DNA from 4 places in the Pseudoalteromonas sp. JB197 genome. Region 1 is predicted to be linked to each of the others. Evidence: predicted binding sites of a transcription regulator. Region 1 holds the regulator's gene; each other region holds the start of a gene.

Region 1 (8,072 bases):
TTTTATGGGCAGCAAATACTAGTGCCTAATAAAATACTATTTAGAAATGTATTGCGAAACTACAGCACGCTAGGCGTTAGACGCATAGAAGTGCCGGTAAGAATTTCATTAACAGAAGACATAGAAAAAGCCGCAAACGTTATTGTGGATAAAATTAATCAATTTGAGTGTGAGCGTCTAGCGAACTACACCTATGTTTTAAAATTCCAGGGTAACAAGCTGTCGATATCGGGCTCAGGCTGGCACAGTTCATCAAGGCAAGCACAGATGTAATTAAATGGGATTAGACCATTTATCTTGGCGGTTTCCACAATGCTGTAAAGGGTGGCACTAGCATGGGCACCGTTAGCCGTTTGGCTAAATAACCAATTCTTTCGGCCTATCACAAACGGTTTTACCGCGCGTTCTGCTCTATTATTATCGATGCTAAGTCGGCCATCATCAACATAGCGTATGAGCTTGTGCCATTGATTTGCCAGGTAATTAGCTGCCTCTATCAGTTTGCTGTTCCCCACTAAATTTGGCTGATCCTGCTCAAGCCATATTTTTAGCTTGCTAAGAATAGGCAGGCTAACCTCTTGTCTTGCCGTATATTTGTCATCCACACTTTTATCTTTGATGCGTGACTCAACGCCGTACAGTTTTTGGATAAGGCTCAATACCACATCCACTTTGCCGGTTTTGTTTTTACCTTGTAGCTTTTTCGCGTCGATAAATTTACGACGAGCATGCGCCCAGCAGCCGATTAAGGTTGCCTCTGTTCTGGCATAGGCTTGATAGCCATCCACGTGCAAGTACCCTTGATATCCATCAAGATAATTGACCACGCAGGCGGCCGCGCGACTATTGTGGAAGTCGTAAAGTACGATATTAGGGATAGGATTATTCGGGTCTGGTGAATCCCTACCTGAGCAATACACCCACATGTAGCTGTTCACTTTATCTGATTTCACCACTTTTAATGGCGTTTCATCGGCAAACAACGTGGGCTGCTTTAGCAGTTCGGCTTTAAGCCGCTCAACGAGTGGCACGAAGAGTGTGGCGGATTTGTCTATCCAACTACTCATGGTTTGGCGACTGAGCTCAATACCGTATTGTTTGAACATCGCTTCCTGGCGATAAAGCGGTAACCCATATTGGTATTTACTGGTGATAAGCTGACTGAGCAAACTGCTCGTTGCCATGCCTTTGTTGATAGGCATGGCAGGCATTGAGGCTTGCTTTATCGGTGTATGAGTCGAGGATTTATCACAGTGACGGCAAGCGTACTTAGGACGAATGTGCTCAATTACTTTGATTTGAGCGGGGATAAACTCAAGCTTTTCTGACTTGTCTTCACCCATTTTATGTAGCTCACCGCCACAGCAATGACACAATTTATCTTCAATATCGTGAATAACCTGCTCACGGGGTAAGTCTTTTGGCAGTGGCTTACGCACCGGCTTTTTACGGGTATAACTAATGGATTGTTGCTCAGCCTCAGCGGCTTCAATAATCTCTTCCACTTCATTGAATAACTCGCCTTGCCCTACAAAGCCTTCAGCACTTTTGCCGAATTGTTTTTGTTGGGCTAAACGCCAGCGCTCTTCCAAGGCTGCGATTTGTGCATCCTTCTGCGCTAACAGTTTTTCAAGTTCAGCAATACGCTGTTTAAGGGCGAGTTCATTTTTCATGAGGCCTATTTTAAGGCATAACAAAAGGCTTTCCAGTGCTAACTGAGCTAACTTTGATGATCATCAATCGATCGCAAATATTAAAGCACTTGCTTACCTGCAATATCAATTTTGCTGTGGCCAATCACATCATAACCCGATAATAACCAGTGTAATTGCTGCTCGCTTAAGGTCATGGTGGGTGACATGAGTTTGGGCCATTTGAACTTATGCTTATCTAATCGCTTATACCACAGTGCAAAACCGGTGTTATCCCAGTAAAGCAGTTTGAGTTTGTCACGGCCTTTATTACAAAACACAAATAGCGCACCACTGAGCACGGGTAGTTCAAGCTCTGCTTCCACCAACGCCGCCAGACCATTAATTGATTTTCGAAAATCAACGGCATCGACACATAAATAGACGGTGGGTACATCAACGAACATCCTCATACCGTTAGCCCTTTAATAATGGCAACGATATCGGCCGTCGCTAAATCGATAGGAAACGTGAGTTGGCCGGTTAGCGTATCAAACTGCAGCGTATTTTGACGAGTTTGCGCGCAGACTTCAGTAGTTTGTTTTACCTGGACAAAACGTGATGATGTAAGGCACTGCGTGTGCACTGGCAAGGTGGAATTAGGCTGGTCTTTTGCCAGTAAAGCACGTTGTTTATAATAAGTCGTAATAGCGACATTATGGTGTTGGCAGAATTCAATATTAGTACCACTAAACGTACTGCGTTGCAGCAAAAGCTGCTGCCACTGTGCGCTTGTTCTGTAAGTTTTCATCACCTGCTCCGAATTTATCATTGAGCAGGTATTTTTAGATAATCAGAACATCGATGCTAGGTGTGGTTCGCTAGACGCTTACATTTGAGTTTGTAATACGCCAAGATGAAACGGCCGTATACGCCGAGAGTTTTGGCGACAGTAGTATTAATTTATTATTGTGGTTTTGGATTAAATACCCTGGTGAGCCAGACTTTATGACAGTACGCCACAAAGGTGTTGTGGCAGTACAGCAAGCACTAAATGAGGCTGATATTCGTATTCCATTCCCAATACGTAGTTTAGATTTTGGGGTTAAAGATGGCGAAAACCTCGATGCAATAATAAGTAATAAAGTAAATACACAATCGTCAAAGCAAGAAGGAGCTGATGGCTCTACAATCAATAAAGAAGACTAGATAACCTGAACGCTGGTTAAATTATATTGCGTAAAAGTTACTTTTAACCAGCGCGCATTTACACAGTAATGTGCGCTGGTTTATTTATTAAACCAGCAACCAAGTTGCGGTGCCTAAAAAGGCAAATATACCTACTATATCGGTTACTGTAGTGAGTATTACACTGCCAGCAAGTGCAGGGTCTATTTTCATACGTTTAAGTATTATAGGAATACACGCACCCGCCACACCCGCAACAACTAAGTTCATAAACATTGCAAACGCCAGTACCGCGCCAAGCATTAAGTCCCATTGCCATAGGGCTATAACACTGGCAATTAAAACAGCCCATAAAATACCGTTTAATGCACCAATGGCGAGCTCTTTTATCATTACAAAACGTTGGTTAGTTTGGTTAATATGACCCACTGCTATACCACGAATAACCAAGGTTAATGACTGGCTACCGGCCACCCCACCCATTGAGGGGACAATGCCGTTAAGCACGGCTAAAATAGGCAGTATTGCTAAAGTGCCTTCAAAAAAGCTGGCAACAAAAGCGGCTGCCAGAGCCGTTAATAAGTTAACACCTAGCCAAACAGAGCGTTTTTTTGAGCTTTTTAAAACCGGTGCAAAGGTATCTTCTTCATCATCAAGACCCGCTAAACCTAATAAGTGATGCTCTGCGTCTTCACGAATTACATCAACAATGTCATCGATAGTAACACGGCCAAGTAGCTGGGCGTTGTCGTCAACTACTGGGGCTGATATCCAGTTATGACGTTCAAATAACTGCGCCACTTCGCTTTCATCCATCGAAATAGGAATAGACTCACAGTCTTCATCCATTAGGTCGTGAACAATTTTTTCGGGCGAATTGGTTAGTAAGGTACTTAACGATAAAGCGCCTAAAAAACAGTTATGCTTATCGACAACGTAAAGGTCGTCGGTACCCTCAGGGAGTTCGCCGCGCAGACGAATGTAACGCAGTACCACATCTAGGGTTACATCAGGGCGAATGGTTACTGTATCTGTGTTCATCAGCGCGCCAGCAGAGCGTTCCTGATAGGAGAGTGCTTGCGTAGCACGTTCTCTATCTTGAATGTCCATGGCGCTAACCACGTCTTTATAAACCGTGTCAGGCAGGCTTCGCAGTACTTCACCTAAGTCATCGTGGCCCATGTCTTCAGTGGCAGCAGCAATGTGCTTAGGTTCCATTTGGGCAATAATGCCTAAACGTACATCTTCAGAGAGTTCTTCAAGGACATCACCTTGTACATCTGGATCAACTAATTGCCAGAGCAGGCGACGAACTTTATGTGGTGATGATTCTAGTAAAAGTGCGGTATCACAAGGAGCTGTTTTTGCCAGCATACGCCTAACTTGAACAAACTGACCACTATTGAGTGACTTGGTCACTTGTTGTAATTGTTGTAATTGTTGTAGTGGGTAGTCTTGTTCGAAAGTTTCGGGCATTGGCGTCCTTAATTTATTTTTATAACGTTAGGGAAGAAGTTAGTCATTAACTTCGTTCAGTTTATCTTACTTTTTTTAGCCAAACTAGCTTAAGGTTTCACTAACCCTATATTTTAGCTCGTTTACTTGGTTTAAATAAAGTGCCTACTATTCTTGTTCGTTAAAGCGCTGCGCTATTAATTGGCCAACGGCATGTAAAGCATGCTCTGCATCGGGTCCTTCGCACACTACTTTTACTTCTTTACCTTGGCTGCTTTCTAGTAACATTAAAGCCAGTACACTATCGCCAGCGGCTTCTTTTTCATCTTGAAATAAGGTAATAGATGCGTCAAATTGTACCGCTAATTGTGCTAATACGGTAGCGGCTCTAGCATGCAGACCAAGTTTGTTTTTTATTAAAAACGTATTTTCTAAGCGCATAAGATACTCTACTTAAGCTGAACAGATGATTATTTAAATTGAATTATTTTTCTTGCTCGCGATGGCGAATTTTTACATTAGGGTGAGACATAGCAAAGCTTTCACCAATTGTTTGCGCTAAATAAACTGAGCGGTGCTGACCACCAGTACAACCAATAGCAATGGTTAAATAACTGCGATTATTACGCTCTAGGTGTGGTAACCACGTTTGTACAAAGGTTTGAATTTGCCAAGTGAATTTTTGCACAATACTATGACTAGCTAAATAATCTTTTACTGGTTGATCTAATCCAGTTAAAGGCTTGAGCTCCGGTTCCCAGTGTGGGTTTGGTAAAAAACGCGCATCAAAAACATAATCAGCACCTTTGGGAATACCATGCTTAAAGCCAAACGACTCAAAGGTAATGATAAGCTGTTTGTCTTTTTTACCGAGTATGGTTTCACGCATAGATTCAGCAAGTTGATGCACACTTAAATCGGTTGTATCAATGACATGATCAGCCCGCGTTACGAGTACATCGAGTAATTCTTTTTCCTTTTTTATTGCTAAATCTAGCGGTAGCGAATCAATCGAAAGCGGGTGCAAACGACGTGTTTCTGAATAACGGCGGATTAACGTTTGATCGTCGCTATCTAAATAAAATAACGTTGGTTTAGCAAAGTCGGGCAAGTACTCAAGAATATCGTTAAACTGCTGCTGATCTTTAGGCAGGTTACGCACGTCTATACTAACGGCTATTTTATCGTAGTTATCAGAGACACTGCGCACTAATGAAGGCAGCAAATTTACCGGAATATTATCTACACAATAGTAACCTAAATCTTCTACAACACGTAAAGCAACTGACTTACCAGAACCTGATCGGCCACTTATAATAATTAATTCCATTTACCACCCCTTTATTAGTAACTAGGATTGATCCAAAATAACTTGGTATAACGCTTCATCAGACTTTGCCGCACGCAATTGCTTACAAAACTCTTTATCGTTTAGTTTATCAGCTATTGTGGCTAGTGTTTTCAAGTGCTGCTGGTTATCGCCATCGGGCACTATAAGCGCAACAAAAATATCAACTGGACGATTATCAATTGCATCAAAATTAATAGCGGTTTCGCTTATTAAAATTAAGGCAAGAGGCTCTTGTGCCCCGCTCATACGGCCATGTGGAATTGCTATTCCTCGGCCAATACCGGTACTACCTAACTTTTCTCTTGCCAATAAAGCAGTGAGAATATCTTGCTGAGGTAAATACGGCATTTTTTTATGCGCGAGTTCACTGATGAATTCTAAAATTCTTTTTTTACTATTAAAAAGGACCACAGCTTTGCTGCAGTCCAGGCATATAAGTGAGCTTAATTTCATAGTGTTAGTGTCGAGCAAACTTCTCTTTGTGTTTAATTACTTGACGATCGAGTTTGTCAATCAACGAGTCAATGGCAGCGTACATATCTTGGTGTTCGGTCGATGCAAATAGCTCAGCGCCACTTACAAAAATTGTTGCTTCAGCTTTTTGACTTAATTTTTCTACATCGAGAATAACATGCACATTAGTTATGTGATCTGAGTGTCTTTGCAGCTTTGCAAATTTATTATTTACATAGTCTCTTAATGAGTCTGTAATGTCTACATGACGACCAGTTAAGTTTAGTTGCATCAGCATTTTCCTCTTTGTTGTACGTCTTAAATCAAGCTTTTACGTTGATTCGACGGGGGAATAGCCAGAGATTCGCGATATTTTGCAATTGTCCGTCTAGCTACTTTAATTCCTTGCTCAGCCAATATATCTGCAATCTTGCTATCACTCAATGGTTTGGCTAAGTTTTCTGCAGCTATCAACTTTTTAATCAGGGCACGTATGGCAGTTGATGAACATTCGCCACCATTTTCGGTGCTTACATGGCTTGAAAAAAAGTACTTAAGCTCAAAAATGCCACGTGGAGTGTGCATATATTTTTGCGTAGTGACCCGTGAAATAGTCGACTCGTGCATTTCAACTATTTCGGCAACATCGTTTAATACCATAGGTTTCATGGCTTCTGGGCCATGTTCAAAAAACGCTTGTTGCTGCTTAACAATACAATTAGTTACTTTCAGGAGTGTTTCGTTTCTACTTTCGAGGCTTTTAATAAACCATTTAGCTTCTTGTAAGTGCGAGCGAATAAATTGGCTGTCACCGCTGGATTTTACTGTACGAGACATAGCCGCATATTGGCTGTTAACACGTATTTTTGGCATGCTATCTGGGTTTAGCTCTACCACCCAGCGGCCTTTTATTTTTTTAACAGACACGTCAGGTATAACGTATTCAGACTCTTCTCTGACAATAGTATCCGCAGGCTTAGGGTTAAGCGTATGAATAAGTGTCATTATTTCTTTAAGCTCTTCTTCTTTGAGCTTAGTTTTTTTCATTAACGTACGATAGTCGCGAGCAGCGAGTAAATCGATATGATCAGTTAACACCATTTTTGTTTCGTTAATATAAGGGGTGTCTTTATCAAATTGATTTAATTGAATGCATAAGCATTCTTGCAAGCTGCGAGCTGCAATACCAACAGGATCAAATAATTGAATGCGCTTTAGCACTGCTTCTATTTCATCTAGTTCTACTTCGTGTTCGTCATCACTTTCTTGATTAAAGCTTGCTAAAAGGTCTTCGCAACTGATAGTTAAAATACCAGAGTCATCTACGGCTTCAACAATAGCTATGGCAATAGCTTCGTCTATAGGACTAAAAGGAGTGAGCTGTAATTGCCACATTAAGTACTCATGCAGGGTTTCGGCTGATGCACCTTGATAAATAGATTCATCTTCAGGCATTGGCCCTGATGAAGAGGCAGGCGCTGCGCTCATATATTCATCCCATGATACATCCATGGCCATATCGTCGCTTATGGTGTCTTTGTTTAGTGCTTCACCGCTATCTTGCTCATACTCGCTTGGGGTGTCGTCAGCAGAGGCGCTAACAGTAATGTCATCTGCTTTTTGCTCGTTTTTACCTGCTGATTCTTCCGTGTAATCTTGTTCATCAACTTCAAGTAATGGGTTGCTATCAAGTGCTTCTTGTATTTCTTGCTGGAGATCCAAGGTACTAAGCTGCAATAAGCGAATAGCCTGTTGCAGTTGCGGAGTCATTGTAAGTTGCTGGCCCATGCGCAGCTGTAATGATTGCCTCATTTATCTCTAACAATCCTTATAAATTGATATGATTAATCTTAGCAGATGCTTATAGTAATAACATAAATATTACAGTTTGAACTGCTCGCCTAAATAAACATCACGTACTGTTTTATCGTTTAATACAAATTCAGGAGTACCAGATGCAATTAGCTCCCCATGAGAAACAATGTAGGCTTTTT
Region 2 (8,072 bases), 2.4 Mb from region 1:
TTCGATTAAGATACCTAGGTGTAACTCACCACGGCCAGAAACACGGAAGCTATCTGGGCTAGCAGTATCTTCAACGCGAAGTGCTACGTTGTGCACTAATTCTTTATCTAAACGCTCACGGATATTACGTGACGTTACAAACTTACCTTCTTTACCACAAAAAGGTGAGTTATTTACAGAGAATGTCATTGTTACTGTTGGCTCATCAACACTTAGTGGTGGTAATGCTTCAACGTTAGTAGGACAACAAACAGTGTCTGAAATCTTAAGCTCGCCAATACCGGTTACAGTAACGATGTTACCTGCATAACCACGGTCTGTTTCAATACGCTCAAGGCCTAAGTAGCTTTGTACTGTACCAATTTTACCGTTACGTTTAGTACCGTCAGCACTAATAATAGTTACTTGTTGGTTTGGAGCAACAGAACCACGCTTGATACGACCAACACCAATTACACCCACGTATGAGTTGTAATCTAGTTGAGAAATCTGCATTTGGAAGTCACCTTCAGGATCTGCATCTGGTGGTGATACTTCGTCAACGATCATTTGGAACATGTCATCCATGTTATCAGATGGCTTGTCTAAATCTAATGTTGCCCAGCCATTGATTGCTGATGCATAGATTACTTTAAAATCTAACTGATCATCAGTGGCGCCTAAGTTATCGAATAAATCAAAGATTTGATCCATAACCCAATCAGGACGTGCACTTGGCTTGTCGATTTTATTAATTACTACGATTGGCTTTAAACCTTGCGCAAATGCCTTTTGCGTAACAAAACGCGTTTGTGGCATTGGGCCTTCTTGAGCGTCAACAATTAGTAATACTGAGTCAGCCATTGAAAGTACGCGTTCCACTTCACCACCGAAATCGGCGTGTCCTGGAGTATCTACGATATTAATGTGGTAGCCGTTCCATGAAATAGCGGTGTTTTTCGCTAAAATGGTAATACCACGCTCTCTTTCTATATCGTTTGAATCCATCACGCGCTCTTCATTACCGCCGCGTGTTTCTAATGTGCCTGAAAACTCAAGCAGTTTGTCAACCAGTGTAGTTTTACCGTGGTCAACGTGGGCGATAATTGCTATATTTCTTATCTTTTCGATACTCATTAATATTCACTCAGAGAAATTGAATCTCATTGATCCTGCAGGGGCTTACGCACTCACCTGCGTTTTCACGAGATGTCCCAGCATAGGATTTAAAAGGGCGCATATTATCCCTTATAAATGGAATGGATGAAAGTTTATCCAATATAAATTTGCAAACTTTCTGGTTTTTTTATTTAACCTACTGTTTTAAATTAACTAATTATAAAAATAAAATTTTTAATATTTTTATAAAAACCTCCACTTTAATGACTTTATTGCTATTTTGGTCAGTCTTTTGTATTTACTTTATGTTAGTCTATCACGATTAAATAGCGAGCAACTTTTTACTCTGTAACTGTTGCACTATATTGAAGCATTTACGCACCATAATGGTGCGCATTAGAAACAGCCGTTATTACTTTTGTATTTTTTATGTTTATAAACATTAAGTTACAATAGTGGCACAAAATCAGCTTATAAAACACAAAGCATTTAAGCAGCAATAACAAAACCTTATAGTTGGAGGACACATGTCGCAATCGGTTTTAGATTTTATTAAAGAAAATGACGTTAAGTTCATTGATTTACGCTTTACTGATACCAAAGGTAAAGAGCAGCATATTTCAATTCCTCATCACCAAATTGATGAAGACTTTTTTGAAGATGGTAAAATGTTCGATGGTTCTTCAATTGCTGGCTGGAAAGGCATAAACGAATCAGACATGGTGCTAATGCCTGTTGCTGAATCAGCTAAGCTTGACCCATTCACTGAAGAAGCCACATTAATTATACGTTGTGACGTAGTAGAGCCTTCTACATTACAAGGTTACGAGCGCGATCCACGCTCTGTAGCAAAGCGTGCTGAAGAATATATGCGCTCTACGGGTATTGCTGATACGGTTTTATTTGGCCCAGAGCCAGAGTTCTTCGTATTTGATGACGTAAAATATAAAACAGACATGTCTGGCTCTATGTACAAAATCGATTCTAAGCAAGCTGCTTGGAACTCAGATAAAGAATACGCAGACGGCAATACAGGTCATCGCCCTGGCGTTAAAGGCGGTTACTTCCCAGTTGCTCCTGTTGATGACTTTCAAGATTGGCGCTCTGCTACTTGTCTAGTATTAGAAGAAATGGGACAAGTTGTTGAAGCACATCATCACGAAGTAGCAACTGCAGGGCAAAACGAAATTGCTACGCGCTTTAATACTATGGTAATTAAAGCCGATGAAATTCAAGAAATGAAGTATGTTATTCATAACATGGCTCATTTATACGGCAAAACAGCTACTTTTATGCCTAAACCTATTGTTGGCGATAACGGTTCTGGTATGCATTGTCATCAGTCGTTAGCTAAAGACGGTGTTAACTTATTTGCAGGTGATAAGTACGGCGGTCTTTCTGAAGATGCGCTTTATTACATTGGCGGTATTATTAAACATGCTAAAGCAATTAATGCGTTTGCTAATGCCTCTACTAACTCGTACAAACGTTTAGTACCAGGTTACGAAGCACCAGTAATGCTTGCATACTCTGCACGTAACCGTTCTGCATCGATTCGTATTCCGGTAGTACCATCAGCTAAAGGTCGTCGTATTGAAGTACGCTTCCCTGATGCAACGGCTAACCCGTATCTTGCTTTTGCTGCCATGCTTATGGCTGGCCTTGATGGAATTAAAAATAAAATCCATCCTGGTGATGCAATGGATAAAGATTTATACGACCTACCTGCAGAAGAAGCAGCAGAAATTCCAACCGTTGCCTCTTCATTAGAAGAAGCACTGGCATCTCTTGATGCTGACCGTGAGTTTTTAAATCAAGGTGACGTGTTCTCTAATGATTTAATTGATGCTTACATTAAACTTAAGAGTCAAGAAGTTGAAAGACTTAACATGACAACGCACCCTATTGAGTTTGAAATGTATTACAGCTGTTAATTTTAATTAACAGTTATAAAATATATATTTAAGCCCGCTTTGCGGGCTTTTTTAATGGTAAATTAGTACTTTCTCCACTAAAGTAAAGTTAATGTAAAAAATGCAGGGTTGCAGAGTGAGTAGCAAGATTTTATTACTACTAATTACTTCATTATTAAGTATTTGTAGTTACGCTGGTGAAAAAAAAATTTACGCATGGAAAGATAAAAATGGCGTATTGGTGTTTTCAGATACCCCTCATATTGGTGCCAAAGAGATAAAACTCACCAGCCAAGATTTAACCATGCCTGCAACAAATACTGATATATTAAATAATCAAACTAAAGCGCAGCCGGTTGCATTTAGTATTGGTATTGCATCGCCTGAGCATCAGCAAACTATTCGTGAAAACACCGGCTCTGTGTATGTATCTACTCGCATTACCCCCCGCTTTGAAAACGACTTTACGATACAGCTATTTCTTGATGGTAAAGCCTATGGCGCAGCAAGTGATACCTCAACCTTTGCTTTAAGAGATGTAGAGCGTGGTGAGCACACTCTGCAAGTTAAGCTGTACAACAAACAAAGCCAAGTCATTGCGACAAGCCCATTGAGTGTATTTTTTATGCATAGAAAAGGCTTAAGCTTAGGTAATTAACTCCCACCCAATTCACATTAAAAATAGCAATTGCAGTGCAATTTCATTAAATTACTTGCCTGAAAACACAGGCGCACTAAAATGGTGCAACAATGCTTAGTAAAACACACTTTAGCCCTGAGCTACTCAATGCCATATGGCAAAATCAAACCACCGCCGTGATGCTTTTAAACGAAAGCTTTACGCTTATTTATGCCAATACCAGTACCAGTGAACTACTTGGTTTAGGCACTAAGCGTTTATTAGGGCAGTCTTTTGATGATTTATTTAACTACCATTCAATCGATTTAAAACGCATAGCGCAATACTCTTTAATTGATGGCGTAGATTGCCACCAGCATAGGGCTGACGTGGTATTTGTTGATTCTCGTCATGCTAAATTAGCAGTCAGTTCAAAACAGATAAAATACCAAGGTGCACTTTATATTTTATTAGAATGTCGGCAAACCGATGATGAAATTAAATTCGATCAAGCATCAAATCAAATGCACCAATACCAAGCCGCACGTAATTTAATTCGAGGTTTAGCGCACGAAATTAAAAACCCTTTAGGGGGAATTCGCGGAGCGGCGCAGTTATTGCAATACGAGGTAGACCAGCAAGAAAGAAATGAATGTGCCGAGCTTATTATTGAGCAAGCCGACCGATTGCGTGAATTAGTAGATAGACTGCTTGGGCCTAACCAATTACCGCAAAAGTCTTATGGCAATATACATCAAACCTTAGAGTCGGTGATCAAATTAAGTACCCTAGATAATAGTGACAATATTCGCTTGGTAAAAGATTACGATCCGAGTATTCCCGATGTTTATATTGACCAAAGTAAAGTGCAGCAAGTGGTGCTTAATATTGTGCGTAATGCCCAGCAGGCATTAGTTAATGGTGGGGAAATAAAAATTAAAACCCGAATTAACTATCAGCACCGCCGGCCCGGTAAGGCACCCAAAAAAGCCTTGTTAATTCAAGTGCTCGATAATGGCCCAGGGATTGATATTAGTGTACGCGATACTTTGTTTTATCCTATGATCACTAATAAAGATGGCGGCTCTGGATTGGGGCTTTCTATAGCGCAAACATTAATTGATCAACACAATGGTTATATTGAGTGCGATAGCTGGCCTGGTCACACCGAATTTAATATTTATCTGCCTTTTGCAGATTAACGCCTTGGAGTATGCATGAAAACAGTTTGGCTTGTAGATGACGATGCCTCTATTCGTTTTGTATTAGAAAAAGCGCTTACTCGCGCAGGTTTTACAGTACAAAGCTTTGCTGAAGCACAAAGTGTGCTTAATGCATTAAAATTTAGCCAACCGAGCGTGCTGATCTCCGATGTAAGAATGCCCGGAATGGACGGCATGGCACTGCTGGAGCTAATAGCTGAGCAAGTGCCCGGCTTACCGGTTATTATTATTACCGCGCATTCAGATCTCGATTCCGCCGTAAATGCTTTTCAAAAAGGGGCTTTTGAATATTTAGCCAAACCTTTTGATTTAAACGAAGCGATTGCCCTAGTTGAAAGCGCCTATAGAGCTAATTCTACAAAAAAAGTTAAACGTAAACTCACGCCCCCTAAAAGCGCACATATAATTGGCGAAGCACCTGCCATGCAAGAAGTGTTTAGGGCCATAGGTAAGCTTGCAGCCTCAAGCATGAGTGTACTTATTAATGGTGAGTCAGGAACGGGTAAAGAGCTTGTTGCCAGCGCCCTGCACAACCATAGTCCACGTAAAGAAAACCAATTTATTGCGCTAAATATGGCCGCAATCCCTAAAGAGCTGGTTGAGTCAGAATTATTCGGCCATGAAAAAGGGGCTTTTACTGGTGCAGATAGCGTGCGAAAAGGCCGTTTTGAACAAGCCAATGGCGGCACCCTATTTTTAGATGAAATTGGCGATATGCCCCTCGACGTACAAACTCGACTACTGCGGGTATTATCTGATGGAGAGTTTTACCGTGTTGGCGGGCATAAAAGCATAAAAGTAGATGTGCGTATTATTGCTGCAACCCATCAAAACCTTGAAGAGCTAGTAAAACAAGGCAAGTTTAGGGATGACTTATTTCATCGCTTAAATGTAGTGCGCCTGCGCTTACCAGCCCTCAGGGAGCGTACCGAAGACATTGAGCGTCTAGCACTGCACTTTTTACATAAAAGCGCTAAAGATCTGCAAGTAGAAAGCAAAATTCTTAGCCTTAAAGCAATTGAGCAGCTACGCTTGTTCAGTTGGCCCGGTAACGTACGCCAATTAGAAAACACCTGCCGCTGGCTTACGGTTATGGCTCCTGGTGAGCTTGTTAGCGAGCAAGACTTGCCACCTGAAATTATTAATGCCTCACTAACTCAAGAAGAAGGCGATTGGTTAGATGCCTTCCAGTTATGGCTTAATCAGGAACTTAAACAAGGTAAGGAAAATATTTGGCCTAATATTCAAGCGCAACTCGAAACCCGCTTAATAAAAACAGTACTCGCCAATTGCGCAGGCCACAAACAAGAAGCCGCTATAAAAATAGGCTGGGGACGCAATACATTGACCCGTAAATTAAAAGAGCGCAACATTAATTAGTTTTGCGCGTAATAACTCTTAGGTAATTAATGAAGTTAATAGAGAACATTCCGCTATTTAAACAGATGGAAATTATCAACCGTTTAGGATTTTTTAAAGAATTTAGCCTTAACGAGCGCCAAATACTTTTAGAGTCGTTTGGTTTATTATATTTAGTGCGCGAAAATTCATTTTTATTTAAACAGCACGACAACGATAAGCGCTTATTTATAGTGCTTAGCGGTGCATTAATAGTGTTTAAGCACAACCATTTATTAGAGCTCGGTACTATACGTCCTGGGGAGTTTATTGGTGAAGGCGCTTTTATTAATAACCGCGCACGCAGCATTAGCGCACGTGCTAAAACGGATGCAATTGTGCTTGCTATTACCTCTGATGCCCTTACTCGCTTACCCAATGTAATACGCGAAAAAATTAAAGATAGAATAATTGAAGGTATGAGCTTACGTATTGCCAAGTTGAGCGAACACATAGAAAACCATGGTTAGATTTGTATACGCACTTTGATGCAAAAATAGTGACTTCACTTTATACTAGCGTTAATGCGTTACCCCACCGAGAGCAAACATGAACGAAGAATATATAGAAATTGAATTAGAAGAAGAGCCGATTGAGCTGTGTAAATTATTAAAAGTACTAAATTTAGTAGAAGGCGGCGGCCAAGCAAAAAACTTAATTGCTGAAGGTTATGTGGGTGTTAACCATGAAATTTGTACAATTAAACGGAAAAAACTATACAGTGGCGACATACTAGAATTTGATGGTGAGCTTTTTCAACTTGCATTAACCGAAGATGCAACACCGGTAGAGCGACCTGCCGAGCAGCCGCAATCTGAGCCAAGCCAAGCAGCACCGCAGCCAGCGAGTCAGCCTGCAAAAAATAAACGTAAGCGTACTAAAAAACCTAAAGTAGATGAAAAAACCGGTCGTCGCCCTATTTCATTCGGTTAAATTATAGTCTTTTTTTGATTTTTTATTTATAAAACCAGCCAGCTTGTATAGTTGGCTTTTTTGATCTTTAATTACTTCACTAACTATAAAAAAAGTAAGGTAATTAAATGCTTGCACACCCCCCTCCTAAGTGGTTAAAACCACTCGCATGGGTAGCGCTTATATGGAACTTATGCGGCGTTATTGCCTTCGCACTACAAATGCTGATGACACCTGAAGTAATTAGCAAAATGCCTATAGATCAGCAAGCTGCATATTCTAACATTCCCGTTTGGTCAACCATTGCATTTGCTATTGCAGTCTTTGGCGGCACGCTTGGCAGTGCTTTATTGCTCGCTAAAAAGTCATTTGCACTGCCCGTATTTACCGTGTCGTTAATGGCTATTTTAATCCAACAGTATTACAATTTTATTGTTATTAACAGCGTTGAAATAATGGGATCTAGTGCGGTATTTATGCCACTGTTTGTGGTAGTAATTGCCATATTGCTACTTTGCATTAGCTTTAAAGGCAAACAGCAAGGCTGGTTGTATGCAAATTAAAAATATCTTTTGGGTAAGTCTAGCAGGCTCCCTTGAATTAAAAACTTTCAGCATCATCTCTATTGTAATGGCTGTTTAAAAATCACGCTTTAAACACTGTTTTTTATCTTGGTATACACTTTGCAATTCACAAACTATAAAAGGTCACTCTACACAACACTTATCTAATAACAAAAGGGGCAAATAATGAATAATAGTTTCAAAACCCAGCAGCAACTTACCGTTAATGGTGAGCAGTTTCATATTCACTCTCTTAAAGGCCTTGGCGACAAAGCCAAACGCTTACCTTTTTCTTTAAAAATACTACTCGAAAACCTACTTCGTAACGAAGATGGCGAAAACATTA
Region 3 (8,072 bases), 2.0 Mb from region 1:
GCAGCTAACTGGCACAATAAATACTAACTACAATGTTAATATTTACGACATAGACCTATTCGATTCCCCAGTACAGTTAATACAAACATTACAAGCTCAAGGTAAGCGGGTTATTTGCTATTTTTCAGCGGGTTCTTATGAATCGTGGCGAAGTGATAAAAGCCAATTTTTAATCAACGAATTAGGTAACTCTTTAGCTAATTGGCAAGGAGAGCGTTGGTTAGATATTCGCTCACCTAATGTGCAAGCAATAATGGCTAGTCGTCTAGATTTAGCAGTACAAAAAGGATGTGATGGCGTAGAGCCCGATAACGTTGACGGCTATATGAATAATTCGGGCTTTAATTTAACTGCAAACGATCAGCTTGTATTTACTCGCTTTATAGCAAATCAGGCGCATACTCGTGGCTTGGCGGTTGGCTTAAAAAACAATCTTCATCAGGTAAATGAGCTGCATAGTTATTTTGATTTTGCAGTAAACGAGCAATGCTACGAGTATCAAGAGTGCGAATTACTCACCCCTTTTATAAATAACAATAAAGCTGTTTTTCATGTTGAATATAATAGTAAGTATAGTAATGGTAGCGCTGAACTGAACAATATGTGTGATGATGCTATTAATAGGCAATTTAATACACTGGTTTTGCCAATAAACCTAGATGACGAATTCAGGATTAGCTGCTTGTAAAAGCCTTGTTTACTTACCTTTATTTTATAAAGCTAAGCATCTTGATCTTTACTCATAAGATCTACCATTCTTTTTCTGAGCTCTTGCTCATTAATGTCTTCTTTATGAGTGCCAATGGTCCATACGTGGCCAAAAGGATCTTGCAGCGTACCTGCTCTATCACCATAAAACTGATCATGAACGGGGCGTATTTCTTTCGCTCCTAACGCAATGGTTTTTGCAAATACCGTATCTACATCATCAACATACAACATTATGCTTACGGGTGTATCGCCTAGCTCTGTAGGGCTTTTAAAATGAACATCTGGGCACATATCTGAGATCATAATATGTGAATTACCAATTTTAATTTCTGCATGAGCAATGCCGCCTTCAGGCATAGGCATTTGCATAACTAGCTGCGCATCAAAAGCGGCACAATAAAAATCAATTGCTTGTTGCGCACCGTTTATAATTAAATAAGGGGTTATTGAATGATACCCTTTTGGAATAGCTGATACCGCCATGTTGTGCTCCTCGTTATATGCTCTCCTTACAAAGGTTAGTCTAAAGTGGCAAACAATATAAAATAAACACGTATTTATTTATCAATATTAGTGGCACTTATTTGCAAAATTATTAGTAAATTTTGCCTAGTATCTATCACTTAATAATATTTACTGATACGCTGCATATTTAAACAAAAGGACTAACATGAAAAAGCAAACAACACTTTTTATAGCCACTGCGTTATTCGCACTCGCGGGTTGTTCAACTTCAGTGCCAATTAAAAACTTTGAACAAAACCTTATTCCACAAACATCTAAAATAATTAATAACACAGCAGATGTTGAAACAGGTATTTTAAAAGCCTGCATTCAACTAGGTTGGCAGTGTGCTCCTGTTAGTGAAGGTAAAATAAAGGGAATTCTTAATATTCGTACTCATCAATTAATCGTTAATATTAATTATGACAAAACAGCCTATTCTATCAATTACCAAGATTCGACTAACCTTAATTACAACGGTAGTAAAATACACCGTCAGTATATTAATTGGGTAACTAATTTAATGCGCCATATTGATGCTGAAATGATTTAAACTTTTATATTTGTTTCACTAATACAAAAAAGGAATTGTTATGAGTCACTTAACTATACCAAGTCACTGGAAAATAAAACGCTCCACTCACTTTTTTACTAAAGACAACATTCCAAAAGCGTTACTTACTCACCACAACACAGCCGAGGGTGTGTTTGGCCAAATTTGCGTTATGCAAGGCACTGTTACCTTTTACGGATTTGCAAATGAAGCCGCCACAGAGCCTGAGCAAACTATTGTAATTAACGCGGGGCAATTTGCTACCAGCCCGCCACAATACTGGCATAAAGTAGAGCTAAGCGACGACGCGCAATTTAATATCAACTTTTGGGCCGAAGCCGATACAGGCAATAAAGCCCTGTTTAAAAGTTCACGTATTCATACTAAGCAAATTTTAGATTAAGCAATCATTGTTACACTGCTAACCTATTAATCTTACTGCTTTGCTATCCCTTATAACCAAATATTAGCAATGCATAACAATTTCTTCTAAGTCATAGCGAAAGTGTATTTTCTTAAATAAGTTTAAAGCGTTAAAGTGCGCCGCTAAATCACAGCTAATGAAGAGGATATTATGTCGCTTGCTGTACTATTAATGCTGGCATTGTTTGTTGGTCTGTTATTCGCGATTTATCTTTTTTCGCAAAAAAGTAAAACGTTATCACGCACCGTTTTATTTGGCCTAGTACTGGGCAGTGCTTTTGGTTTGGCTTTACAGTTTTTATTTGCCGAACAACCCCAAGTTATTAACCATGTTTTAAGTTGGGTTGCCGTCGTTGGTAAAGGCTATGTTGGGCTATTAAAAATGGTCATTATGCCTTTGGTATTAGTGTTTATGATTGCCGCGGTAGTCAAACTTGAAAACCAAGGCTCTTTAGGTAAGATTTCATTTGTAAGTATTTCTATTTTACTGGTTACCACAGCCCTTGCTGCATTGGTTGGTATTGCGGTTACTTATGGCTTTAACTTAAGCGTAGAAGGATTAGTGGCCGGCACTCGTGAAGCGGCACAAATGACTACTTTAGAGAGTAAAGCGGCTAATGTTGCTAACTTAAATGTGCCACAAATGTTGCTTAGCTTTATTCCAGAAAACCCATTTGCCGATTTAAGTAATACACGTTCAACCTCTATTATTGCCGTCGTTATTTTTGGCGTGTTAATAGGCATTGCAGCACGTAAAGTAATGCTAGAGCGCAGCGAACTTACAGCGCCTATTCGTACTGGTGTAAACGCTTTACAAGCCACTGTAATGAGCTTAGTTAAAATGGTTATAGCTTTAACGCCTTACGGTGTTGCAGGATTAATGGCGAATGTAGTCGCAAACTCAAGTGGTAACGACATTCTTAATTTATTGGCGTTTATTATCGCCTCTTATGTCGCTATTTTATTAATGTTTGTTGTGCACGGCATACTGTTAAGCCTAGTTGGGGTTAGTCCAAAACATTATTTTACTAAGATTTGGCCAGTAATGACCTTTGCTTTTAGTTCGCGCAGTTCAGCGGCATCAATTCCAATGAACATAGATACACAAGTAAACCAACTTAAAGTTCCCCCAGCTATTGCTAATTTATCAGCCTCTTTTGGTGCTACGATTGGACAAAATGGCTGTGCAGGTATTTACCCTGCAATGCTAGCAATGATGGTTGCACCTAGTGTGGGAATAGACCCGATGACTTTTGAGTTTATTCTACCCTTAATAGGTATTGTAGTGATTAGCTCTTTTGGCATTGCCGGTGTAGGCGGCGGCGCAACTTTTGCTGCGCTAGTGGTATTACCAACAATGGGATTACCCATAGAAATTGTTGCGTTACTTATATCAATAGAACCATTAATTGATATGGCACGTACTGCGCTTAATGTGTCAGGCTCTATTACTTCAGGTGTGATCACCAGTAAAATAATGAAAACGCCACAGTAAGACTAATTAATAATTAAGCCCAGCTTTGCTGGGCTTTTTATACTGCGCTACAGTTATATATAAAACCCGCAAAACAGCCCATAATCAACCACTTCTCTGCTCATCTAGCATGCTCAAAACCCTACCAACAAGCATTTTAGTTATGTAAACATATGTAAAGCTTTGTGTAATTACAGCCGCTATCAGTTGCTATTCAGTTTCAGGCTCTAATATCGGTTATGTATAAAAAACATAAGCGAGACATTACTATGAAACAAATAACTGTGAAACTAACACCTATAAAGCTAAACACTATTAACTTAACTGTTTTGTTAGCAGTGTTTTTAACACTTACTATGCTCTCAAGTAACGCCTTTGCAAATCCGCAAAATGTACATAACAAACACCATAAACCAGGTAAAGTGATACGTCATATTCCTAGTAATAGTGTATCGGTACGTTTTAATGGTGCAGTATTTAATACCCATAATGGCACTTACTATCGTAAACACAGCAGAGGCTATCGAGAGGTAATGCCACCAAGAGGTTTACATATTAGATCACTGCCTAGATACCACTCACGTTTAAGGCATCGCAATAACACTTATTATACCTATCAAAATGTATATTATATTGCCGAAAATAACGGCTACACAGTAGTAGATACGCCTAAAATACAGGTTAACCGAGCAATCAAAGTAAATAACAGCAACAATTATAAGCTTGGGCTGTTTTACGACTCGCTACCAACGGCAGCAAAGCCCGTAACTATTAGCTCGGTGCAGTACTTTAAATATGATGACATTTATTTTTTACCGCAAGTTAGTGATGATGTAATTAAATATCTCGCTGTTAAACTCAATTAATACTGTCTTTATCTGTCGCAAATAAAAACCTAAATAAGGGCATAGCATTTTATCTTGCTATCAAGCTACTTCGCTCCTATAGTCAGCAGATTATAGGCCTTTATTTTGAACAAACTTGTTATGAAAACTAGCACTCCAGCTCGTGATTTTGGTGAACTATTAGGTTACGCACCTGGTAATGTTGCTGTTTACTCGTCTGACTATGACTCTGCCGACGAAAGCATTTACCCTAACCGCAGTGCCTATCGCAGTTATTTAGATGGCATTTATATGGGTTATAAATGGCAGTGCGTTGAATTTGCTAGGCGCTGGATGTATCTCAATCATGGTTATATTTTTGATGACATAGCCATGGCTTACGATATTTTTGAGCTACGCTCAGTACGTGAAGTTAACAGCCAAAATAGACTTCCCTTACAAGCATTTAAAAATGGCGCAAAGCATCACCCTCAAGTTGGTAGTTTACTTATTTGGGAAGAAGGTGGTGAGTTTGAAGAAACCGGCCATGTTGCCATTGTAGTAGAAGTTCACCCTGATAAAATTCGTCTTGCTGAGCAAAATGTTGGCCATCAAACATGGCCACAAGGTCAAAATTGGTGCCGCGAGCTTAAAGCTAAAATAACCAAAGATGGCGACTATTGGATTGAATGCTCTTATAACGATGCAACTATTTTAGGCTGGATGACCCAAACTGATCAAATTGAACACGCAGAACCTACAGCTGAAATAAACACAGATTTATTTACAATAAAATCTAATTACATTGCCGATACAGGCCAAGCTGCAAAGTCATGGTTAAATATTGCTAATGATGACGAAGCCGCCTATGTAGACATGATGCAAGGCCACAAGCTTACCTCCAATACTGAGGATCAACATAGCTACTTTACTATTTCACACACAGCCCAACAAGCCATTGAGCACGCCACTAATGAGCTGCATGGCTTATTTATGCATGCCACCGACTATGTGTTACAGCACCCTGAGCTATTAAAAAAGTTTAATTTACCTGAAGTAGTACTCAATAAAATTCGTCAATCGTGGGATAACCGCTTAAATCAATTGATCACCAGTCGCTTTGACTTTGCACTAACCCCCGCAGGCTTAAAAGTGTATGAATACAACTGCGACTCCGCTTCGTGTTATATGGAAAGCGGTAAAGTTCAGGGTAAATGGGCAAGGCACTTTGGGGTTAAAACGGGTATTGATGCAGGCCAAGACTTATTTAAAGACTTAGTAAAAGCATGGCGAAAAAGTGAAGTAAAAGGTTTAGTTCATATTCTTCAAGATGACGACCCAGAAGAGCATTACCACGCTTTATTTATGAAAGAAACAATTGCGGCAGCAGGTTTTGAGTGCAAAATTATTATTGGTTTAAATACTCTGTCTTGGGATGCCTTTGGCAATATTATTGATGCCGATGGCAATAAACTTAATTATGTATGGAAAACCTGGTCATGGGAAACTGCACTTGAGCAAATTCGTGAAGAATGCGAGGCTGATCAAGCTCAAAATCATAATTTTGAGCCGCAATGGCAAGCAGGAGCAACCCCGCGGTTGGCTGATGTATTATTGCGTAAAAATGTCATGGTTTTTGAACCACTATGGACACTGATCCCCAGTAATAAAGCAATCTTACCGGTGCTGTGGAGTTTATTTCCTAATCATAAATATTTGCTCAATACCGCGTTTGAGCTCAGTGATGAATTATTACAAACCGGCTATGTAGTAAAACCCATTGTTGGCCGCTGCGGAGCAAATATTCAACTAGTCGATCAGCAACAACAAACCATTGAGGAAACCGCCGGACACTTTGCATCCCAAGAGCAAATATATCAGCAATTATTTGCGCTACCAAAAGTAGACGATTACTTTGTACAAATATGTAGTTTTACCACAGCAGGAAAATATTCTGGTGCGGGTGTGCGAGTCGATAAAAGCATGATTATTAATGGTCATAGTGACTGTATGGCGCTGCGAATTGAGTAACTCGTAAAATTAATTAACAGTACTTTGTATGGCTTAGCAATTAAATATAATAACTAAGCCCTTTAACTATGATATTTATTACACTGTGCATAATTTACAAAAAAGTGCACAGTTTTCAAATATGTAATACTTAACATCACTCTCCCCCTCAAATAAAAACTCTATCTGATTGTATATAAACAACTTTATTTAAAATCCCTTCCCGGCATGGCGATTGCTTTAAATAAAGTAAAGTATGTTCATATAGTAATTAATGGGCAAAATAATTAAGTAGGAGAAATTATGAGTAATAGTAACAAAACAGCTAAATTTACCGTTCCAGGTATGAGTAACGATTCAGCAGAAAAAACTATCGCTACGCTCGACAACCGTATGGTTGCGCTAATTGACTTACAACTTACCCTTAAACATATTCACTGGAACGTGGTTGGCCCTAATTTTATTGGCGTGCATGAAATGCTAGACCCACAAGTTGCGGTTGTACGCGAAATGACAGACACCATTGCTGAGCGCATCGCAACGCTAGGTGGAGTACCTGTTGGTACGCCAAAATCAATTGTTGATCGCCGTACATGGGACGAGTACTCAATTGGTAAAGCCCTCGTTACCGAGCATTTAAGTGCACTCGATAATGTATATAGCGGTATTAATAGCGATCATCGTAAAGCCATAGATACGCTTGCTGATCTTGATCCGGTTTCTGAGGATATGATCACCAGCCAACTAGCCGAGCTAGAGCAATTTCAATGGTTTATTCGTGCCCACCTTGAATCATCAACAGGTGAACTACAAAAGTAGGTGCACTATTATAACTGGCATACATAGCTAAATATTTATTGTTAGTTAATAATTTAAAATTAAGAAAAGCCCGCATTATTAATAATGCGGGCTTTTTAAGTGCTAATAACTTACTAAAATAATAACCTACTAAAATAATTGCACATCATACATAGCAAAGTATCTGCATTTTGCTCTTAAAAAGTTTACCCCCAAGTAGCCATTAAATAATGTCACGCTCAGCAAATGCATAAAAAAGAACTTCCCCCGATTAACCCCTCGTACATCTGCATTTAAATTTTATACTATTATTACCAGTCGATATTTTATTTATATTAGCAATGAAATTGGTTAGCCAACTTTATTTTAAACTTAAAATAAAAACTACAAAGCCATTACCAGTAAGTAATTTACATTTCTTATTTTAAATAAAAGCCTCATACCCCCTCAGTAAGTTAATTTCTTTTTATCACCTTGGTACTAATCAGCACTTTCTTACCTAAAACAATGAATTTTTTATAGGTTAAAACCCCAATTTTCCCAAATAAGTAAGGTTAAACTCATCTTGCTTTTAAAAATTATAATTAATAAATAGCAATAACAAACCTATATACCAGCATTAAATTAAACTTTTTAACTGCGATTACAAAATAAATTAAAAACATAACTTGTTAAATCTGTTAAATATTAAACATAAAAACACCAAAAATGTAATACCAAATTCACATAACTGGTAAGCAAAGCTTGAAATTAAAACTTAATTGGACTAATTTTA
Region 4 (8,072 bases), 2.1 Mb from region 1:
GCGGGTGCTAACGTCCGTCGTGAAGAGGGAAACAACCCAGACCGCCAGCTAAGGTCCCAAAGTCATAGTTAAGTGGGAAACGATGTGGAAAGGCCCAGACAGCCAGGAGGTTGGCTTAGAAGCAGCCATCCTTTAAAGAAAGCGTAATAGCTCACTGGTCGAGTCGGTCTGCGCGGAAGATGTAACGGGGCTAAACTATGCACCGAAGCTGCGGATTCATCTTAGGATGAGTGGTAGGGGAGCGTTCTGTAAGCCGTTGAAGGTGACCCGGGAGGGTTGCTGGAGGTATCAGAAGTGCGAATGCTGACATGAGTAACGATAATGGGAGTGAAAAACTCCCACGCCGGAAGACCAAGGGTTCCTATCCCATGTTAATCAGGGTAGGGTAAGTCGACCCCTAAGGCGAGGCCGAAAGGCGTAGTCGATGGGAAACAGATTAATATTTCTGTACTCGATATAATTGCGATGGGGGGACGGAGCAGGCTAAGCAAGCATGGCGTTGGTAGTCCATGTGAAAGTGAGTAGGGCGTTTGTTTAGGTAAATCCGGACGAACACTAAACCTGAGACACGAGACGAGTCACCACGGTGATGAAGTTGCTGATGCCATACTTCCAGGAAAAGCCTCTAAGCTTCAGATTATATGGAATCGTACCCCAAACCGACACAGGTGGTCAGGTAGAGAATACTAAGGCGCTTGAGAGAACTCGGGTGAAGGAACTAGGCAAAATCGTACCGTAACTTCGGGAGAAGGTACGCTCCTATCTGTGATGAGACTTGCTCTCTAAGCGGACGGGAGCCGCAGTGACCAGGTGGCTGGGACTGTTTATTAAAAACACAGCACTGTGCAAAATCGCAAGATGACGTATACGGTGTGACACCTGCCCGGTGCCGGAAGGTTAATTGATGGGGTTATCCTTAGGGAGAAGCTCTTGATCGAAGCCCCGGTAAACGGCGGCCGTAACTATAACGGTCCTAAGGTAGCGAAATTCCTTGTCGGGTAAGTTCCGACCTGCACGAATGGTGTAACCATGGCCACGCTGTCTCCACCCGAGACTCAGTGAAATTGAAATCGCAGTGAAGATGCTGTGTACCCGCGGCTAGACGGAAAGACCCCGTGAACCTTTACTACAGCTTGGCACTGAACATTGAACCTACATGTGTAGGATAGGTGGGAGACTTTGAAGATGAGACGCTAGTTTTGTTGGAGTCAACCTTGAAATACCACCCTTGTAGTTTTGATGTTCTAACGTTGGCCCCTGAATCGGGGTTACGGACAGTGCCTGGTGGGTAGTTTGACTGGGGCGGTCTCCTCCTAAAGAGTAACGGAGGAGCACGAAGGTTGGCTAAGTACGGTCGGACATCGTACGGTTAGTGTAATGGTAGAAGCCAGCTTAACTGCGAGACAGACACGTCGAGCAGGTACGAAAGTAGGTCATAGTGATCCGGTGGTTCTGAATGGAAGGGCCATCGCTCAACGGATAAAAGGTACTCCGGGGATAACAGGCTGATACCGCCCAAGAGTTCATATCGACGGCGGTGTTTGGCACCTCGATGTCGGCTCATCACATCCTGGGGCTGAAGTCGGTCCCAAGGGTATGGCTGTTCGCCATTTAAAGTGGTACGCGAGCTGGGTTTAGAACGTCGTGAGACAGTTCGGTCCCTATCTGCCGTGGGCGTTTGAGAATTGAGAGGGGTTGCTCCTAGTACGAGAGGACCGGAGTGAACGAACCGCTGGTGTTCGGGTTGTCATGCCAATGGCATTGCCCGGTAGCTACGTTCGGAACTGATAAGCGCTGAAAGCATCTAAGCGCGAAGCAGGCCTCGAGATGATTTCTCACTAGAGCTATAAGCTCTCTGAAGGGCCGTTGGAGACTACAACGTTGATAGGCAAGATGTGGAAGTGCTGTGAGGCATTAAGCTAACTTGTACTAATTACCCGTGAGGCTTAACCATACAACGCCAAACGCGTTTTATAATTTACGTCCATGTAAATTACTAAAGCCGCACTACGTGCGTTAAAATCTGTTCCAGACAGATTTTTATGTGACAGTTCAAGCAAGAAGTTAATATTGCTAAAGTAGATATTTACGCAAAGACTTAAAAAATATTATCAGATATTTTCCAAATTCAGTTAATTTGTAGTGATACGAATTAACGCCCTAATTTGCTTGGTAACCATAGCGTTTTGGACCCACCTGACCCCATGCCGAACTCAGTAGTGAAACGAAACAGCGCCGATGATAGTGTAGCATTTGCTATGTGAAAGTAGGACATTGCCAGGCTCCAAATTGTAGAAAGCCCGACTAGAAATAGTCGGGCTTTTTTACGTCTGCAGAAAATTGAAATGTGGGTGGCTGAACTTTGAACGCTGACGTTTTCAATATAAATGGTATCTATATTTTTTGCTTATTCTGATATAATAATGTTTGAATTTAGCGCAGATACGCCTGATTTTATATTCTAAAACACCCCTTTTGATTGTTCCCTACGGTGTAGTTATTTATTAATAATAGATCTAAATGTGTGTAAATAAGCAAAAAAGAGATATTTAAATTGAACGAAATGTACTTAAACTTATATAGCACGGTGTACCAATGAAACCACTCGATAGACGCTTTTCTGTAGCCCCAATGCTTGATTGGACTGATCGTCATTGTCGTACTTTTCATCGTAAAATGACTAAGCATACAGTGTTGTACACGGAAATGATCACCACGGGTGCTATTTTGTTTGGCCTAGGCGACTACCTACACTTTAATCAACACGAAGGGCCTGTTGCATTGCAGCTGGGTGGCTCTGATCCACAGGCTCTTGCACAATGTGCAAAGCTTGCGGGTGAGCGTGGTTATGACGAAATTAACTTAAACGTAGGTTGCCCGTCAGATCGCGTGCAGAATGGTCGTTTCGGTGCTTGTTTAATGGGTGAACCGCAATTGGTTGCTGACTGTGTGGCGGCAATGAAAGCAGAAGTAAATATACCTGTTACGGTTAAAACGCGCATTGGTATTGATGAGCAAGACTCGTATGAGTTTTTGTGTGCACTTATAGAAGCGTCGCATAATGTTGGTTGTGATGATTTTATTATTCATGCTCGTAAAGCTTGGTTAAAGGGGTTAAGCCCTAAAGAAAACCGAGAGGTACCGCCGCTTGATTATCCACGTGTTTATCAGTTGAAAAAAGATTATCCACAACTCGATTTAAGTCTTAATGGTGGTGTTAAAACAATTGAACAAAGTTTAGAGCATTTACAGCATATTGATGGTGTGATGATTGGTAGAGAAGCGTATAGCAACCCATTTATACTCAATGAAGTGGATGAAAAGATTTATGGTGATATCGCTAACACGCAATCTCGTCATGATGTCGTGCGCTCTATGTATAGTTATATTGAAGACGAAATGCGCTTAGGGGCTAACTTTTGGCATGTTGCTCGTCATATGCTGGGGATTTTTCAGGGGCAGCCTGGTGCCCGTGGATTTAGGCGTCATCTGTCTGAAAATGGCCATGGAAAACAAGCCGACTTATCGGTAATGGATAAAGCTTTGAGTTTTGTACCTGAATAATCAGCTAAGTGAATAATTTAATAAATGAATAAATACAGCCATCTTCGGATGGCTTTTTTGATCCTAAAAAATAGTCAAAAGTTTAGTTTATTGGCTAATTACACTTAATCATATTCAGTTAAAAGTAACTTTAATTTATAAATTATAAGTTTAAGCTTCTGAATTTAATGTGTTTTACTGTTTATATTATTACTTGGCATAACTCTTGGAATCTAATTTGTGTAATCACTTAAAAAGTTAACAGGAGAATCTCATGGGAATATTTAATCGCGTAACCGATATTGTTCAAGCAAATATAGTGTCGATATTAGACAAGGCAGAAGATCCAGAAAAATTACTTAATTTAATGCTCAGCGAGATGCAAGATGCACTTACTGAGTGTCGCATTACGACAGCGGCTTTGTTGTGCGAAGAAAAAACACTTAAACGTCAAATTGAAAATAAAAATAACAATTTAGTATATTGGCAGGATAAAGCTGAGCTAGCAATAGGGAGAGGTCGAGATGATTTAGCAAAATCAGCTTTGCTTGAAAAACAAACCATTAGTAACACAGTTGTAGCAAAGCAGCTGCAACTAGAAACGCTGCAGCAATCAATAACTAAAATGACAGCGGATTGTCAGCGTTTGCAACAAAGAATAGCCGAGGCTAAAGCCAAGCAAACACAGTTAGTACAGCGGCACAATATAGTGGCTGCAAGGGGGCAAATAAATAGCCAATTACAAAGTGAAAAAGTTGCACATGCACTCTCTCGATTTGAGAAAGTAGAGCAGCGCGTAGAAGGTATTGAAGCACAGGTAGAAGCGTACGAGCTTACTGATTCAGAAAATACTATAGCTGCACAAATAGACGCTTTGGTGAAAAACGAACAAGTAGATGCAGAATTAGCTCGCTTAAAAGCTGATTTAAAAACTAACTTAAAACAGAGTGCTTAAGGAGATAATTATGAATAGTTTTAACAGCAAACGTGGTTGGTACAAAGATCCACTTGATAAAAAAATATCTGGTGTGTGCAGTGGTTTAGCGCAGCGATTAGATTTACCTGTGTGGTCAACACGACTTGTCACTATTTTATTATTTTTGAGTTTTCCGTTTGCAATTGCACTAGGTTATTTTATTGCGCATTGCTGCCTAGAAGAAAAAGCAATTTAAGCTAATTTACATTTAGATTGAATTAAGGAGAGCTAAATGAAAGCGTTAGCCGTATGTATAATTGTTTATTTACTATTTTTTACTGATGTTGTCTCTGCGGTGCACTTTGATACTTGGCAATTACCGCTTTGGATTGCAGATACAAGTTGGACTGGGCTTGAGCTAATAGGAGTTTTAGCGGCTATTATTATTTTTGTAGCTGTTACAGTACTAATAACGATCGGATTAGTTGGCGCAGCAGCAGTTGCATTAGTCGGAACTGTATTGGCATTTTTATTTGGATCGCTGATGATTGCTTGGCCGTTACTATTTATTGCGGTACTTTGCTGGTTAGTAGCTGATAACAAAAAAGTAGCATCTTAACTCCAAATTAACTGACTATTGCAACTGAACTATGTTAAATTTGATACTTAGCATTATGTTTTAACAAGGATTAGAGTGGTGATTAAACAGTGTATTTCAATTGTTTTGGTGTCGGTTTTAAGTCTTTTTTCATCATCATCGATGGCACATTCAGGGCATGATCACGATGCGGATGTTGCTATTATTAAAGTTAGTAATGCACAAGTAAGGGAGTTTTTACCTGCCACAACTTCAAGTGTAGGTTATTTAAGTATTATAAATCATAGTGATACTGTGGCTACGTTGACTAAAGCAACTATTGATGGCTTAGGTCGCGTTGAAATTCATGAGCACTCGCACGTAGATGGCATGATGAAAATGCAAAAAGTTGAATCGTTAACAATTAACGCCCATCAACAAATCGATTTTAAGCCTGGTGGCTATCATTTAATGATTTTTGAACCACAAGAACCGTTAAAAGTAGGCCAACAACGCAAACTCACACTATATTTTAGTGATGGCAACCGTGTATTTACCAATGCTCAGGTGGTATCGCTTGCATCACAAGCAGAACAATCACAAGCATCAAAACAACATACTCATCATTAGGAGGATCAATGTCACAACATAAAGGGAAAATAGTTGCTGCATTAGCTATATTACTAATTATTTTTTACGCAATAGCTGTTTATTGGAGTACGGAGCCTGCTCGTTTTAATGTGGTAGAAAAAGCAAAGCAGCAAGCGCAGCAACGTAATGAGCAATTTGTTATTGGTTATACAACAACATCAACATTAATAACGGTAGCAAGTACGTTACTCGAAAAGCCAGGCGGTTATTTATCAAATGATGTTTTGCCGCCAAGTATAATAATGGACGATATGCCTGCGTGGGAATATGGCGCACTCGAAATGGTGCGTGATTTAGCCCTTTCTATGCGTAAAGATTTTAGCCGTTCGCAATCGCAATCAACTGAACACGAAGCTCTAAAAAAAGCACAGCCGCAGTTTAATATTAGCTCTGAAGCGTGGGCGTGGCCAAGCGCTGAAGGTGAGTACCAAAAAGGCATTGATTACTTATTGGTATATCGTACTCAAATAGCGAATGACCATGAGCGTGACAGTCAATTCTATGCTCGCGCCGATAACTTGCGCAGTTGGCTAAAAGAAGCTGAAAAGCGTTTAGGTAGTTTGAGTCAGCGTTTAAGCGCTAGTGTAGGCCAAGATAAAGTAAACACTGATTTAGCGGGTAATACATCAAATACACAAGCCACTTTTTCTCCATTACAACAGCAAGCAAAAACGCCATGGTTAGACATTGATGATGTATTTTATGAGTCGCGCGGTGCTACTTGGGCTTTATTGCATTTCTTACAAGCGGTAGAATATGACTTTGCCGATGTACTTGAGAAAAAGAATGCACGCGTAAGTGTGCAGCAAATTATACGAGAGCTTGAGGCAACTCAAGAAACAGTATGGAGCCCAATGATATTAAATGGGAATGGTTTTGGTTATGTAGCAAACCATTCACTGGTTATGGCAAATTATATATCTAGAGCCAATGCGGCTCTTATTGAACTTAGCGAATTATTGACACAAGGATAGAAAATGAAAAAGTATTGTTTAGCAGCAGCCCTTTCAATGGCATGTTTAGCGCCTGCAGCGCAAGCTGATACCTTATTAGGCTTGTATGTAGGTGTTGATGGCTGGAAAGCGGATAACGAAGGAAGCTTTTCTTATAAAGGAAATGCACCACAAGATTTTAATTTTGACGATGAAACCTTCGTAAGCTACTACGCTGCACTTGAGCATCCAGTGCCATTAGTACCTAATATTAAATTAAGATACACAGAGCTTGAGCTTACCGGCTCTACACGTCTGGATAAAACATTTTCTTTTAATGGTTCAGATTACGTTGTAGGTACTACGGTTAATTCAGTAAGTGACTTAACTCACATTGATTACACATTTTATTACGAAATTTTTGATAACGACTTAATCTCTATCGATTTGGGTGTTAACGCTAAGCAGTTTGATGGTGAGATTTTAGTTAAAGGTACTACGCAACAAGGTGGCGCTGATTATACTGAAACTGTTGAGTTTTCAGGCTTTGTACCATTGGTTTACGGCCGCGCTGAAGCAGGCTTACCTTTTACCGGTTTAAGCGTGTTTTTTGAGGGCAGCTTTGTAGCAATTGACGATAGCAAAGTTCAAGATTACCAAATGGGTATTGCATGGGAATTTATTGATAACCTAGCAATAGATGTTGCTGTTAAAGCAGGTTACCGCTCAATGACATTAGAGCTAGACGATGTTGATGATATTAACACTAATATTGATGCATCGGGTCCATTTGCGGGCATTCAAGTACACTTTTAATTACACTGCTAATTAATAGTATATAGCGTGGTTTTGCTACTTAGTAGTATGCCACGCTAGTTCAAATTCACTCTCAAGTGCACTATTAAGTAACTGCTTATACACTTTATTTACCGGGTAGTTAATGAGTTTAGATAGCTCATCACCTGTTTGCGTAAACTTATAATAACTCAATACTAAATCGCTATTTTTTGCTTTTAACGTTACTTTTTGTGATAAAAACGATAACGTAAGTTCTTGCCCAGTTTTTAGTACCGCAGACTCAATCTCTTTTCGATATAGTAAATTTAAATCCATTAAAGTTAATATATCAGGAAAGCTAATCCCTGTTTTTCCTAGATTTAAAGATACTTTATTGCCCTTACGTAACAAATCAAATAGTGATGGTTTTTTATAAAACCCCAGTAAAATAAAGTGGCTATCGTCTTTTTCATTATAACCAGAGAGGGATACACACTTTTGTAGAGAGTCAGCTTCGCGCTGGGTCATATGCTTAAGTGTTTGCAAACTTTTTATTGAGAAAGTCCCCGGGTTAAGCGTTTCACCGGTGAGTATTTTTGCCCAAAGTGACTGCATAGATTGATTTGAGGTATCACCACATAGTGCTACAAAGTGTTCTACCCAATCGGCATCGGGT

The links. Region 1 encodes sigma-54, which starts transcription at its own class of promoters, with help from an activator protein. Its sites were predicted from a motif close to GTTGGCACGNNNNTNGNNT; they were not measured.
Region 2: the regulator sigma-54 is predicted to act here: its motif matches at 1,553-1,571, upstream of glnA (glutamate--ammonia ligase).
Region 3: the regulator sigma-54 is predicted to act here: its motif matches at 6,722-6,740, upstream of dps (DNA starvation/stationary phase protection protein Dps).
Region 4: the regulator sigma-54 is predicted to act here: its motif matches at 3,757-3,775, upstream of CIK86_RS10885 (PspA/IM30 family protein).

What each region holds. Positions count from the first base shown of each region.
Region 1 is NZ_NRGZ01000001.1:161,660-169,731, forward strand. Features, by position in the region: partial or broken gene CIK86_RS00715 (mechanosensitive ion channel domain-containing protein) at 1-168, shown strand, start outside; gene CIK86_RS00720 (IS66 family transposase) at 192-1,673, opposite strand; gene tnpB (IS66 family insertion sequence element accessory protein TnpB) at 1,754-2,104, opposite strand; gene CIK86_RS00730 (hypothetical protein) at 2,101-2,442, opposite strand; partial or broken gene CIK86_RS00735 (mechanosensitive ion channel family protein) at 2,526-2,840, shown strand; gene mgtE (magnesium transporter) at 2,928-4,295, opposite strand; gene CIK86_RS00745 (HPr family phosphocarrier protein) at 4,443-4,715, opposite strand; gene rapZ (RNase adapter RapZ) at 4,759-5,604, opposite strand; gene ptsN (PTS IIA-like nitrogen regulatory protein PtsN) at 5,626-6,078, opposite strand; gene hpf (ribosome hibernation promoting factor) at 6,083-6,370, opposite strand; gene CIK86_RS00765 (RNA polymerase factor sigma-54) at 6,397-7,890, opposite strand; gene lptB (LPS export ABC transporter ATP-binding protein) at 7,960-8,072, opposite strand, start outside.
Region 2 is NZ_NRGZ01000001.1:2,605,271-2,613,342, forward strand. Features, by position in the region: gene typA (translational GTPase TypA) at 1-1,116, opposite strand, end outside; gene glnA (glutamate--ammonia ligase) at 1,626-3,032, shown strand; gene CIK86_RS12345 (DUF4124 domain-containing protein) at 3,148-3,669, shown strand; gene glnL (nitrogen regulation protein NR(II)) at 3,762-4,832, shown strand; gene ntrC (nitrogen regulation protein NR(I)) at 4,848-6,233, shown strand; gene CIK86_RS12360 (cyclic nucleotide-binding domain-containing protein) at 6,263-6,721, shown strand; gene CIK86_RS12365 (RNA-binding S4 domain-containing protein) at 6,801-7,184, shown strand; gene CIK86_RS12370 (hypothetical protein) at 7,292-7,726, shown strand; gene acnA (aconitate hydratase AcnA) at 7,913-8,072, shown strand, end outside.
Region 3 is NZ_NRGZ01000001.1:2,144,971-2,153,042, forward strand. Features, by position in the region: gene CIK86_RS10145 (endo alpha-1,4 polygalactosaminidase) at 1-688, shown strand, start outside; gene CIK86_RS10150 (VOC family protein) at 721-1,194, opposite strand; gene CIK86_RS10155 (lipoprotein) at 1,382-1,768, shown strand; gene CIK86_RS10160 (DUF1971 domain-containing protein) at 1,809-2,171, shown strand; gene CIK86_RS10165 (cation:dicarboxylase symporter family transporter) at 2,343-3,686, shown strand; gene CIK86_RS10170 (DUF6515 family protein) at 3,935-4,531, shown strand; gene gss (bifunctional glutathionylspermidine amidase/synthase) at 4,652-6,520, shown strand; gene dps (DNA starvation/stationary phase protection protein Dps) at 6,803-7,318, shown strand.
Region 4 is NZ_NRGZ01000001.1:2,296,198-2,304,269, reverse strand. Features, by position in the region: rRNA gene CIK86_RS10900 (23S ribosomal RNA) at 1-1,954, shown strand, start outside; rRNA gene rrf (5S ribosomal RNA) at 2,169-2,283, shown strand; gene dusA (tRNA dihydrouridine(20/20a) synthase DusA) at 2,596-3,564, shown strand; gene CIK86_RS10885 (PspA/IM30 family protein) at 3,818-4,498, shown strand; gene CIK86_RS10880 (PspC domain-containing protein) at 4,509-4,715, shown strand; gene CIK86_RS10875 (hypothetical protein) at 4,752-5,078, shown strand; gene CIK86_RS10870 (copper chaperone PCu(A)C) at 5,157-5,666, shown strand; gene CIK86_RS10865 (DUF2333 family protein) at 5,675-6,661, shown strand; gene CIK86_RS10860 (TIGR04219 family outer membrane beta-barrel protein) at 6,665-7,435, shown strand; gene CIK86_RS10855 (TIGR03899 family protein) at 7,472-8,072, opposite strand, start outside.